3 regions of the Lysinibacillus louembei genome follow, and region 2 is predicted to be linked to each of the others. Evidence: riboswitches for the same ligand, from Rfam matches in the RefSeq annotation. Region 2 holds a riboswitch; each other region holds the start of a gene.
What was found. A riboswitch is a leader RNA that binds a small molecule or an ion and turns the genes downstream of it on or off. The one in region 2 is predicted to bind S-adenosylmethionine.

Region 1: it holds a riboswitch for S-adenosylmethionine, as region 2 does, so the genes downstream of both, R6U77_RS07970 (bifunctional homocysteine S-methyltransferase/methylenetetrahydrofolate reductase) here and metK (methionine adenosyltransferase) in region 2, are expected to answer to the same signal.
Region 3: it holds a riboswitch for S-adenosylmethionine, as region 2 does, so the genes downstream of both, metA (homoserine O-acetyltransferase MetA) here and metK (methionine adenosyltransferase) in region 2, are expected to answer to the same signal.

Annotation. Positions count from the first base shown of each region.
Region 1 covers NZ_CP137624.1:1,599,571-1,604,328, forward strand. Annotated here, with positions in the region: gene R6U77_RS07965 (InlB B-repeat-containing protein) at 1-2,931, shown strand, start outside; SAM riboswitch class I at 3,110-3,209, shown strand; gene R6U77_RS07970 (bifunctional homocysteine S-methyltransferase/methylenetetrahydrofolate reductase) at 3,381-4,758, shown strand, end outside.
Region 2 covers NZ_CP137624.1:2,301,542-2,306,299, forward strand. Annotated here, with positions in the region: gene R6U77_RS11540 (spore germination protein) at 1-111, opposite strand, end outside; gene pckA (phosphoenolpyruvate carboxykinase (ATP)) at 304-1,890, opposite strand; SAM riboswitch class I at 2,139-2,256, shown strand; gene metK (methionine adenosyltransferase) at 2,440-3,645, shown strand; gene R6U77_RS11555 (gamma carbonic anhydrase) at 3,760-4,278, opposite strand; gene R6U77_RS11560 (alpha/beta hydrolase) at 4,438-4,758, shown strand, end outside.
Region 3 covers NZ_CP137624.1:2,904,129-2,908,886, forward strand. Annotated here, with positions in the region: gene R6U77_RS14420 (GNAT family N-acetyltransferase) at 1-77, opposite strand, end outside; gene R6U77_RS14425 (SH3 domain-containing protein) at 197-937, shown strand; SAM riboswitch class I at 1,074-1,180, shown strand; gene metA (homoserine O-acetyltransferase MetA) at 1,275-2,213, shown strand; gene R6U77_RS14435 (group-specific protein) at 2,197-2,610, shown strand; gene R6U77_RS14440 (HesB/YadR/YfhF family protein) at 2,654-2,947, opposite strand; gene plsY (glycerol-3-phosphate 1-O-acyltransferase PlsY) at 3,066-3,668, opposite strand; gene parE (DNA topoisomerase IV subunit B) at 3,939-4,758, shown strand, end outside.

The DNA.
Region 1 (4,758 bases), 700 kb from region 2:
TTGTACCGAGTAGTAATTAATGGAACAGTCAATTCAAATGCAGCTACTTTAACGGTCAATCCATTAGTGAATGCAGCAACACCAACAATTATGACACAGTCAAGTCATCAAACGATACTTGTGAATGGGGCTAGAACCCTTAATGTAGCAGCAACAGTAGCAGATGGAGGTGCTTTAAGCTATCAATGGTACAGCCAAACAACGAACAACAATAGCGGGGGTACAGCGATTGTTGGTGCGACAAGTGCAACCTACACAGTACCAACGAATGTAGTTGGTACTACCTATTATTATGTAATAATTACAAATACTAATAACAGTGTGAATGGCACACAAACAGCAACAACAACGAGCAATGCGGTGCGTGTTATTGTACATGACCCACCGACATTTACCGTTTCAGAAACAGGTACCTGGGCATTTACGCCATTAACTGTAGGATATACAACTTCACAAAGGGATGCATTAAAGAGAAGTGTGACATTAACGAAAGTTGGGATAGGAGCAATTGAAAATCTAGCTGTGAGCTTCAGTGGTGGAGTAAACAGTAGCTTTATGACAGGTACAGTACAGCCTGATACACTTGATGACGGTGTGGAATCAGCAGTAATGCAGGTATTTCCGAAAGTGGGCTTACCAGCGGGAACGTATACAGAAACGGTGACTATTACAGCTGATGGAGGTTTAAGTGAAAGCTTCCAAGTAAGTATTACGATAAATCCATTAGTGAATGCAGCAACCCCTGTTATTCAGATACAACCAGTAAGTGAAATAGTATATAAAGGAGACTATGTAGTATTAAGTGTAGGAGCTACAATTAGTGATAATGGACAATTACACTATCAATGGTTTAGAAATACGGGGAATAATACACTTTCAGGTATACCAATTGATGGGGCAAACGATGCAACCTATGAAGTACCTACTGATACGGAAGGTACATCCTATTATTATGTGGCTGTGATAAATATAAATAATAGTGTTAATGGGAATAAAAATGCTAGCGAGTATAGTAATGTAGCAGAAATCAAAGTAAATCCATTAATTGAGCATACAGTGACTTTTAATTTAAATGGCGGTAGCATGATAGATCCAACTACTGTAGTCATAATAGACGGACAGAAAGTGAATAAGCCGGCAGATCCAATGAAAGTAGGACATACATTTGCTGGCTGGTATAAGGATAGCGGTTTAAATACGGAATGGAATTTTGACACAGATATAGTATTAGAAGATATGACCTTATATGCAAAATGGGAAGCAAACCCACATATCGTGACATTTGAAACAAATGGCGGAACAACAGTTGATACAGCAATAGTTTTATATGGAGAGATAATGAGCAAACCACTTAACCCAGTAAAAGAAGGATATACATTTGTCGGCTGGTATAAAGAAGTAACGCTTGATACAGAATGGAACTTTGCCACAGATGTAGTGACAGAAGATATGATACTTTATGCGAAGTGGTCAACAAACCCATATACAGTTACATTTAATACAAATGGTGGTACAACGATTAATACAGAAACAGTACAATATGGAGATCAAATACAACAACCTACAGACCCAACAAAGGTAGGACATACGTTTGTTGGGTGGTATAAGGATAGTGGATTGAACATAGAATGGGACTTTGCTACAGATGTAGTGACTGAGCCTACAATATTATATGCAAAATGGCAGGCGAATTCGTATACAATTGCATTTGATACAAATGGTGGAACAGCAATTACTACAGAAACAGTCAACTATGGTAACAAGATGAATCCGCCAACACCTCCAACAAAAGCAGAGCATACATTTGTTGGCTGGTATAAAGACAGTACATTGAATAGTGAATGGGACTTCGCCACAGATATAGTAACAGAGAATACAACACTATATGCAAAATGGGCTGTAAATTCATATAAAGTCACATTTAATACAAACGGTGGGACGGCAATAAACACAGAAATTGTTCATTATGGTGACAAATTGAAGCAACCGGCAAATCCAACAAAAGCAGAGCATACATTTGTCGGTTGGTATAAAGATAGTGGACTAAATTTGCCATGGAATTTTGTACTAGACACAGTGGCAGAAGATATGATTTTGTATGCAAAGTGGGCCGTAAACCCACCACCAACTGGCGGTGAGGGTACTACTGGACCATCAACGCCTGAGGTCCCCACTCCAACAAAGATTAAGATTGCCTTTGATATAGGCGGAGGGACAATATTAGATACAATAGAGATTACTTACAATACAACTATTCGTGATTTACCTCTACCAAAAAAAGAGGGGTTTGAGTTTTTAGGTTGGTATCAAGATCAAGAATTAACAAAGAAATGGTCAGATGAAACACGTGTAATAGCGAATATGACCTTATATGCGAAGTGGGAGGAAATCAAGCAACCTGTAACGCCTCAACCAAGTGTTCCTTTTAACGATGTGGAACAGCATTGGGCGAAGGAAATGATTACTGAACTGACAGCTCAAGGCATAATTAAAGGCTACGAGGATGGTTCCTTCCGTCCAAATGAGCCAATTAACCGTCAGCATGTTGCAGCACTTGTTGCGCGAGCCTTTACATTGAAGCAAATACGCACATCAGAAAATTTTTCAGATGTATCGTTGGAGAATCCATACTATGAAGCAATTATGATGTTACAACAAGCGGGTATTGTAGATGGAGAAAATGGGTTATTCAATCCGAAAGAATCAATTACACGAGCGCAAGTAGCCAAAATTTTAGTGAGTGTGCTACAGCTTACGCCTGAAGGCACAAGCTCATTCAAGGATGTTTCTAGCAAACATTGGAGTGCAGGTTATATTGCAGCACTAGAAAGAGCAGGGATTACATTGGGGGATAATGGCTATTTTTATCCAAATTCTCCGATAACGAGGGCTCAGCTTGTTGCATTTTTATATCGTGCACTACATTATTAAATAGTGAAAAAATCAGTGGGAATGAAGTGATTGCCCACTGATTTTTTTAGTTTTATTTTCTAGATTACTTGATATTATTCTTGAGAGAAGTAGATATTTCTTCTGATTAGTAAAAAACACTTCTCAAATGGCATCGACTACTCTATAATGAACAATAAGAATTTAATATGCATTCAATTTCTTATCGAGAGAAGCAGAGGGACTGGCCCGATGAAGCTTCAGCAACCAACAAACATGTCAGGTGCTAAATCCAGCAGGTGTATGCCGACAGATGAGAAGGAACGATACGAACGAGTAGAGCCTTCTTTATATTTAAATAAAGGAGGCTTTTTATTATTATTCAGCAATACCTGTTGAATAATACAGCCTCTGGCAGATGTCACGGATTAATCCGTACCCAATTACGACGAGGCGTAATTGATTATATTAAGCGAGAGCGAGGATGAAAGATGGGACTACGTGAAGCATTACAGGCAAGAGTATTAACAGCAGATGGGGCGATTGGAACACTGCTTTATTCATATGGATTGGATTATTGCCATGAAGAAATGAATGTTACAAAACCTGAGATTGTAGAGAAGATTCATGGTGAATATATTGCGGCAGGAGCTGATGTCATTCAAACGAATACATATGGGGCAAATGCTATTAAATTAGCACGCTATGGCTATGAGAATCGCGTGCAGGAATTTAATGCGGCTGCAGTTAGGCTAGCAAAGGCAGCAGTTGGTAAAGGTGAGCAATTTGTGCTTGGGACAATTGGTGGTGTGCGTGGAATCCGTAAAAGTGATGCGACATTAGAGGAAATTTTATTAGCGATTCGTGAGCAGGCAGAGAGCTTATTAGCAGGTGGCGTAGATGGGCTATTGCTTGAAACATATTATGATTTCGAAGAGCTATCTGCAACGGTTCAAATGCTGCGGCCATTAACAGATAAAGTCATTGTGGCACAAGTGTCGATGCATGAGCCAGGCATTTTACAAAATGGCATGAGCTTAAATGATGCATTAACGGAGCTAGATGCACTCGGTGCAGATGTTGTTGGCATGAACTGTCGCTTAGGTCCGTATCATTCGATTCAAGCAATGGAAACGGTGGAGCTACCGAAGCATGCCTTTCTTTCAGCATATCCGAACGCTTCTTTATTAGATGTAGAAGATGGTCGTGTTGTCTATGAATCAGAGGCTGATTACTTTGCACGTGCAGCGGTGGAGCTAGTTGGGCAAGGAGTGCGTTTGATTGGTGGTTGCTGCGGTACAACACCAAAGCATATTGAAGCAGTGAAAAAACGTCTAGCAGGTGTTAAGCCACTGACTGAAAAGGAAATTAAGCCTAGAAGTGCAGAGTTTGTACGTGTGCCAGAGCCACCAGTTGAAGAGCCGTTACATATCAAGGCGAAGCGAGGCCGTTCTGTTATTGTTGAGTTAGACACACCACGTCATTTAGAAATCGATGGCTTTGTGAAGGGGGCGAAGGAGCTGTATGAAGCAGGGGCTGATGTCATTATGATGGCAGATAATTCACTTGCCTCCCCACGTATTAGCAATATTGCGATGGCTTCGATTTTAAAATTGCAGCATGGTGTTCGTGCATTGCCTCATTTAACATGCCGTGATCGTAATTTAATTGGCTTACAGTCGCATTTAATGGGCTTAGATGCCTTGGATTTAAATGATATTTTAGTTGTGACAGGTGACCCGACAAAGGTAGGAGATTTCCCAGGAGCAACAAGCGTTTATGATGTATCCTCAATGGAGCTAATTACTTTAATTAAAAAATTAAACGAAGGCATTTCCTTCTCAGGGAAATCATTGCGCAAGCAGGCGA
Region 2 (4,758 bases):
AGCTTGTTTAAGCGCATCAATCGTTTTGGATAATGAAGTGAATAGCGGCTGTGGCTGTGCATTTGGTGATAATTCAGAATCAGCACGGTGTGGTGTATTCGAACCCTTCATTTTTATCTCCTCCAAACGACTTTCGTTGAATAAATTGAGGATGGGCAAAAAAAGGTGAATTTAAACAGCGAATGTGGAATTAATATTGAATTGTGTGCAAATTGTGTGTGTGCCTGGCACCGAAACAAAAACAAGAATAAGCTGTCAGGAAAGTAGTTTGCTACTTTCCTGACAGCTTATTTTTTAAAATTATTAAGCTAATGGGCCACCTTTTTTCGAAATTTCTTCCGAAACGTTAGCGAATTTTTTAAAGTTATCATTGAAAAGGCTTGCTAAATGTTTCGCCTTTTCATTATATGCATCCTTATCAGCCCAAGCATCACGAGGGTTTAATACTTCGGATGGCACACCTTCGATTGCTGTTGGGATGTGTAGGCCGAATACATCGTCTTGCGTTGTTTCAACATCGTTTAGCTTGCCGTCAATTGCAGCGCGAACCATTGCACGTGTGTAAGAAAGCTTCATACGGCTACCTACACCATATTCGCCACCAGTCCAGCCTGTGTTAACTAAAAATACTTGAGAGCCATGCTCATCAATTTTCTTGCCTAGCATTTCTGCATAAACTGTTGCAGGAAGCGGTAAGAATGGAGAACCGAAGCATGTTGAGAATACTGGTTCTGGCTCTGTTACACCACGCTCTGTACCTGCTAGCTTTGATGTGAAACCGCTTAAAAAATGATACATCGCTTGCTCTTTTGTTAATTTAGAGATTGGAGGCAATACCCCAAATGCATCTGCAGTTAAGAACACAATTGTTTGTGGGTGTCCTGCTACAGAAGGTTTTGCAATGTTTTCGATATAATCAATCGGGTAAGCAACACGTGTATTTTCTGTTAATGAACCATCATCATAGTTGCAAATACGTGTGTTTTCATCAACTACAACGTTTTCTAAAACAGCGCCAAAGCGGATTGCGTTATAAATTTCAGGTTCTTTTTCTGCTGAAAGGTTAATTGTTTTTGCGTAGCAGCCACCTTCAATATTAAATACGCCGTTGTCTGACCAGCCATGCTCATCATCACCGATTAACTTGCGATCGCTATCTGCTGATAAAGTTGTTTTACCTGTGCCAGATAGACCGAAGAATAGTGCAACATCGCCTGCCTCACCAACATTTGCTGAACAGTGCATTGATAAAATACCTTGCTCAGGTAATAAGTAGTTCATAATACCGAAAATAGATTTTTTCATTTCACCAGCGTATTCTGTACCACCGATTAAAATAACTTTCTTTTCTAATGACACGATAATGAAAGTTTCAGAGTCTGTGCCATCCACAGCTGGATCTGCTTTGAAATTAGGAGCAGAAACAATTGTGAAGTCTGTTGTATGTGCAGTTAGCTCTTCAGCAGTTGGACGGATAAATAATTGGTGGCAGAATAAATTGTGCCATGCATATTCATTAATTACTTTAATGCCGATTTGCGAATCTTTATCTGCTCCAGCAAAGCCATTAAAGACAAAAAGCTCATCGCGCTCTTTTAAATAATTAACTACTTTTACATATAGTTTTTCAAACACTTCAGAAGAAATTGGACGGTTCACTTTGCCCCAATCAATTTTATCTTTTGTGCTTTCTTCCTCAACCGTATATTTATCTTTAGGAGAACGACCAGTATATTTGCCTGTCTCAGCACGCAATGCACCATCAACAGTTAAAATTGCTTCTCCACGAGATGTTGCTTTTTCTACTAACTGTGGAACAGAAAGTTGAACATGAACATTTGTACCATTTAATAAATCTTTCAGTTCGTTCGCAATTTCTACTGAATTCATCGTTTAAAACCATCCTTTTGTTTATAATATTCCCATTAATAAAGGGTATTTCTTTCTTTCGAATACAAAAAGTATAACACATTAAACGAAATAGTCTATACTAATTCGTTATAAATTTATGAAATTTTATGGCGAATTCGTGTAACTGTATAAAACGGATGTCATAGGATGTAGTCCAACGAAAAATAAACGTATATAGCATTTGACAGTAGAAAAAGAATTATGTATTATATGAAATTGAACGGATACTCTTATCCCGAGCTGGTGGAGGGTCAGGCCCTATGAAGCCCGGCAACCTGCATGACTTTTCACATCATGCGTTGGTGCCAACCTGATGCAAGGAGATTTCTCCTTGAACGATAAGAGTGAAAGGGAACGAACATACAATCCTTTCTCTCATACTAAATGAGTGGAAGGTTTTTTTATTGCAAATTTGAACCATTACACCTTTCAAAATCCTCGTGTTAAGAAGCGATAGCGGCTTGAAATAAGCTTGACATGGGTAACGAGTACCGTATCATATTCGCAGGAATTATAGGAGGAAATAACATGACAAACCGTAGATTATTTACATCAGAAAGTGTAACAGAAGGGCATCCAGATAAAATTTGTGACCAAATTTCAGATGCAATTTTAGATGCAATTTTAGCAGCAGATCCAAATGCGCGTGTAGCATGTGAAACAACTGTAACGACAGGTTTAGTATTAGTTGCAGGAGAGATTTCAACTTCAACTTATGTAGATATTAAAGGCATTGTACGTGATACTGTTGCAGAAATTGGCTATACACGTGGTAAATATGGCTTTGATGCAGAAAACTTAGCTGTGCTTGTAGCGATTGGCGAGCAATCGCCTGACATCGCACAAGGTGTAGACCAAGCGCTTGAAGCGCGTGAAGGCTCAATGACTGATGAAGCAATCGAGGCGATTGGCGCAGGTGACCAAGGTTTAATGTTTGGTTATGCATGTAACGAAACACCTGAGCTTATGCCGTTACCAATTAGCCTTGCACATAAGCTAGCACGTCGTTTAACTGAGGTTCGTAAATCGGGTGAATTACAGTATTTACGTCCAGATGGTAAAACACAAGTAACGGTAGAATACGATGAAAATAATGTACCAGTGCGTGTGGATACAATCGTTATTTCGACACAGCATGATGAGGAAGTAACATTAGAACAAATTCAAGCAGACTTGAAGCGTGTTGTCATTGCACCAGTAGTGCCAGCAGAATTATTAGATGATGCAACAAAATACTTCATTAACCCAACAGGTCGCTTCGTTATCGGTGGACCAAAAGGGGATGCTGGCTTAACGGGTCGTAAAATTATCGTAGACACATATGGCGGCTATGCACGTCATGGTGGTGGTGCATTCTCAGGGAAGGATGCAACGAAGGTTGACCGTTCAGCAGCTTATGCAGCGCGTTATGTAGCGAAAAATATTGTTGCAGCAGGCTTAGCAGAGCGTGCGGAAGTGCAGCTTGCTTATGCAATTGGTGTAGCACAGCCTGTATCGATTGCTGTTGATACGTTCGGCACAGGAACAGTGTCATCATCACAAATTGTAGAATGGGTACGTGAGCTATTTGATTTACGTCCAGCAGGCATTATTAAAATGTTAGATTTACGCCGTCCAATTTACAAACAAACGGCAGCTTACGGACATTTTGGCCGCACGGACTTAAATGTTCCTTGGGAGCAAACAGATAAAGCGGAAGTATTAAAAGAAAAAGCAGCATTATTAGTGAAATAATAAAATGATAAAAGGCTGTCATGAAATGTAGGTCAATACCTTACTTTCTTGACAGCTATTTATTATTTATCTAGTGTAAGACTCCCACTTCAAAATAGTTAAGTGGGGTGTGGTTCACACATCTTCTTTTAATGATTTATAATATTGGCCTTTTTCTACATATTCACGGATGATGCGATCCATATCTTTGCGGTCCTCTGCGTTTATTTCGCGCACTACCTTTGCAGGACGTCCCATTGCGAGCATATTGGCAGGAATTTTTTTGCCTGGAGGAACGAGGCTTCCCGCACCGATAAAGGCACCTTCCCCAATTTCAGCACCATCAAGAATGATAGAGCCCATCCCAACTAATGCACGTTTGCGAATTGTACAGCCATGCAATGTTACTTGATGACCGATTGTTACTTCATCTTCAATCACCACGGGATTGTTTGGGCTTTGATGGATACAGCTTAAATCTTGTATGCTGACACGTTTACCGATAATAGTTGGTGCTACATCGCCGCGAATAACTGTATTAAACCATATTGTAGATTCCTCTCCAATTGTGACATCCCCTGTTATTGTAGCGAAATCTGCGATAAATGCAGTCGAATCAATTTTTGGCATTATCCCTTTATATGGGTAAATCATGTTAAAAACGCTTCCTTTCTTTATGCAAACTATGCAACCATCGTATCAAAAGTAGGGAAAAATAGAAAATAAAATTTAAACAATCGTATAAATACCGATTATAATAAAGGCATCTATTTCATGATAAAAAGAACAGGTTAAAATATAGGAGGGATTGCAATGTGGAAATGGGAGGCTGAAGGACAGCCAAAAGCAGTTGTTGCAATTGTCCATGGAGCATATGAGCATCATCGTTGGTATGCTTGGCTAATTGAAAAGCTGCGAAGCGCAGGATTTCACGTTGTAATGGGGGATTTACCAGGACACGGAGCACAGGCAAAAAATATCAATTATCACGATGAAGATTTTTTTAAATATGAGGACTATGTAAAGCAATTAATAGAAATAGGCTTATCGGAAAATTTGCCTGTATTTGTTATAGGTAATGGTTTAGGTGCAACAGTATTAATGAATGTTTTACAAAAAAAGCAGCTGGAATGT
Region 3 (4,758 bases), 600 kb from region 2:
TAGGCAAAAATATCGCCAGCATCTTCGTGTACAATCTCTCGCAAAATTAATCGTTCTGTTGCTAATGTTGGAAACATGGCTAAACCCCTTTGTTTTTTTATTAACTAAAAATAATAGTGTAACTTACATTTCAATAATAGGATAGTGTTTCCTCCTATGATACAATTTAACTAATATTATGAAGGGAGTGCGTTGAATGAAGTTCGTCAAATGGATCATTGCAGTATCGTTATGTTTTATTGCACTAACGGCTATGGATTATGGGGATGCTCAAGCATCAGCTAGTACCTCTGAAACGAAAGTATCAAAGCAAACTGTGAATCAAACAAAATATGTGAAATCAGAAGGAGGATTAATTGTCAGAAAAGAAGCACATTCGAAAGGTGCTAAAGTAACGATGCTGAAAGATGGCTCGAAAGTTTTTGTATACACAACGGACAGCAACGGTTGGTCACACATCAAACAAGGAAATGTCAAGGGGTATGTAAAGGATGCTTATTTAGTAGTGCAAGAACAGAGCGCTCAAAATAAAAATCGAAAAATTGATTTTTCTATGAGTATAAATCAAGTTGAGAAAGCAGAAACAGCAAAGTTACTTAGAAAATCACAAAAGGGAAATGTGTCTACTTTAGTTTACTCAGCAATGAAATATGGTTACTCAACAGAATTGATATATTATTATGAGGATAAAAAGCTTGGTGCGATTGGATTTGATTTCTTCCCTAATAGAGACCGTTATAGTGATTGGTCGGAAATACAACTTATCCATGACACGCTTTATAAAGAAGGTCTTAAGGAGCTAGGACGTAATGTGGAAACACGTTCAGACGGTAGTTATTATATTTCAAGCTTATGGGATAAAGGCTCTTATTACGTTATGTTAGATGTTAATCGTATAGACGGCTATACGATGGCGACTTTAATATATTATCAGTAAAAAACATGATTCATATAAAAGGGATTGTAAAAATTGTATGGAATTTGATTTAAGAAGTGTAGAGTATTGACAATAGTATTTTAAACCCTATTGTCAAACGCTTTCAATAATGCTACAATAAACAAAATTAAAAAAACACTTATCAAGAGAAGCCGAGGGATATGGCCCGTTGACGCTTCAGCAACCTCTAACATTGATTAGAAAGGTGCTAATTCCAGCGGGGGGACTCCCGAGAGATAAGAGTGAACGGATTGCTTACAAAACCCTCACATTCTCTATGCTGGAATGTGAGGGTTTTTTGTATTGATTTGTTATTTCAAGAAATGGGGGAAAAGCAATGCCAATTAATATTCCGAAGCAGTTGCCAGCAGGTGAGCTACTAAGAAAAGAGAAAATTTTCGTGATGGAGGAGGACCGTGCGAGAACACAGCAAATCCGTCCGTTAAACATTTTAGTTTGTAACCTAATGCCAGAAAAGGAGAAAACAGAGCTGCAATTATTGCGTTTATTAGGGAACACACCTTTACAAGTAAATGTCACATTTTTGAATACAGCAACCTATGAATCGAAAAATGTCTCAAAATCACATTTGCAAACGTTCTATACGACATTTGCTGAGATTAAACACCGCCGCTATGATGGCATGATTATTACAGGTGCGCCAATTGAACGCATGGAATTTGAGGACGTTATCTATTGGAAGGAAATTACGGATATTATGGATTGGGCAAAGCTAAATGTCACATCCATCATGAATATTTGTTGGGGTGCGCAAGCGGCTTTATATCATCATTACGGCATTGGTAAATTTGAGCTGCCGAAAAAATGCTCAGGCGTATACTCACATGTTATTACGGATTTAACGGTAGATTTAGTGCGTGGCTTTAGCGATGAATATGTAGCACCACATTCAAGACATACATCTGTATCAATTGATGAGGTGCGTGCGCATCCAGATTTACGCTTGCTGAGCTATTCAGACGATGCGGGTGTCTTTATTGTACAATCGAAGGACAATAAGCAAATTATGATTACAGGACATTTAGAGTATGATGCGACAACGCTTGCTGATGAATACGAGCGAGATATCGCCAAGGCAGATAATGTAGAAGTGCCTGTGAACTACTTCCCAAATGATGACCCAACGAAAGCACCAAAAAATACATGGCGTGCCCATTCGCATTTATTGTTCTACAACTGGTTGAACTATTACGTATACCAAGAAACGCCATACAAATGGGATTTTGTTGAAGAGGAGATTGAATATCATATTTAGCACACCGAAAAAATTTTACATTGCCTCCAGCTTTCAAAATATAGAGGATGTCCGTTATGTAAGAGACCAATTAACAGCAAAAGGCTTTCAGCATACGTATGACTGGACACAAAACAGCCGTGCAGCCAATTTAGAGGAATTGCAACGTATTGGCAATGCAGAAAAAGAAGCGGTTCAACTTGCTGATTTTTTAATCATTTTATTACCTGCTGGGAAGGGCGGTCATATTGAGTTCGGACTTGCTTTAGCGAATGATATAACCATTTATTTATATTCACCCAATGAGGATATATATGATATGAATTTTACGAGTACATTTTATCATTTGGACAATGTCCGCATCATTGTTGGCACACATCGGCAGCTTCTTGAAAATATTTTCATAAATGAACAATAAAAAGCGATGCAACGACTCCACAAGAGCCTGTTGCATCGCTTTTTTATGCCTGTTTGTACTCATAAGCTAATTCATCTAGCTTTTCATTCACACCTACATGCAAATCATGCTCATTGAAAAACCATTCATCATTGCGCTCTATGTAAAAATGAACGCCATCCACAATCGTTTCTACGCCAATTTCATGTGGTAATTCGCGATTCATACCAAGTGAAAATCCTTCATGGAATGGCGATGACCCACCGTATCTGGCATAAAAGCGTACATAATCACCCTGCTGTACTTCCATTTCTGTGTGAAACCAATTTAAAGCTGCATCCGTCAAAATAATTTTCATGAAGACCTCTCCCGACATACATTAATAATGTTATTTTAGCGGATTTCCTAAATGAGGAACAGCAAATTGCTTAGTTAGATGCCAAAGTGCTGCTAATTCAGACCTTGGCATTTTAAAGTTAAATCCATTTCACTTTCGGTTCTGTGCCAGCTTTAATACGTTTAATATTTTCGCGATGGCGATAAACGATAAACGTAAATAAAATGACAATTAAAATAAATAAGGCGAAATCACCTGTTAATACAAGATAGATTATGCTATAAATAAGGGCGATGAGTGCAACAATCATCGATGTTAAGCTCACCATTTTTGTTAATTTCAATGTAATAAAAAAGGCAACAAATAAAAGCAAAAATAATGGCCATGCGTAGCCTAGTACGACACCTGCAGAAGTAGCTACTGCTTTGCCACCTCGGAAGCTGGCGAAAATAGGGAAGATATGTCCTATGACAGCCACAACACCTAAAATTAATGCATGAATTTGCACATCCGCAAAAAATGGTAATAGCGGTAGCAATACAGCCGCAGTTCCTTTTAACACATCCATAATTGTGACAATTATCCCTGCCTTTTTGCCAAGGACACGGAAGGTATTGGTTGCACCTAAATTACCGCTGCCTTGCTGTCTAACATCTGTATGATAAAAAATCTTACCAATCCATAAAGCAGAGGGGATGGAGCCGATTAAATAAGCGCAAATAACAATTATAGCAATTGACATATATACGCTCCTTTCAAAATTGATAGTTGGTACTAATAGGTTGTAATAATGATTATACACTGATTACCTATTGATTGAATAGTAGATTGATTATTTTTTGTAATGTATGAATAAATACACGGCTCATATGAATAAGAGAAGTAAAGCACTTATTGAAAAATTGTGGTAGAATATCTATTTGTGTAGGGCTTTAGCGTATTGACAGCTAAGCTTATTCTTTAGTACGATAAAAGAAAAGAACGTTTGTTTGTATTTTTAGGGGGTATTTTTTTGGTGAAAGAACAACCAATCGCATACAATGACGATGCGATTCAAGTGTTAGAAGGCTTAGAAGCTGTTCGTAAAAGACCGGGTATGTATATCGGGTCAACGGATGGACGTGGGCTTCATCACTTAGTTTATGAAATAGTAGATAATGCAGTCGACGAAGCACTTGCAGGCTTCGGAGCGCATATTATTGTCAACATACATGAAGATAACAGCATTAGCGTGCGTGACTTTGGACGAGGAATGCCGACAGGAATGCATAAAATGGGTAAACCAACACCTGAAATCATTTTCACTGTTTTACATGCCGGAGGAAAATTTGGACAAGGCGGCTATAAAACAAGTGGTGGATTACACGGTGTCGGTTCATCTGTCGTCAACGCTTTAAGCAGCTTTTTAGAAGTATCGATTCATCGCGATGGACAAATTTATCGCCAGCGTTTTGAGGATGGTGGAAAGCCTGTAACATCGCTTGAAATTATCGGAAAAACAAAAGAAACAGGAACGCTCGTTCATTTTTTACCGGATGCAACGATTTTTTCTGTGACGAAATTTAATTATGATACGTTAGCAGAGCGTTTACGTGAATCTGCCTTTTTATTAAAGGGATTAAAAATTGAATTAATTGATGAACGTCCTGAAGGTATACATGAAGTATTTTATTATGAAAATGGGATTGAAGCATTTGTTACGTATTTGAATGAAGAGAAGGATGTTTTACATCCAGTTAAATATGTAGAGGGCATGCAGCAAGAAATCGAAGTGGAGTTCGCATTCCAGTTTAATGATGGCTATTCAGAAACAATGCTATCATTCGTTAATA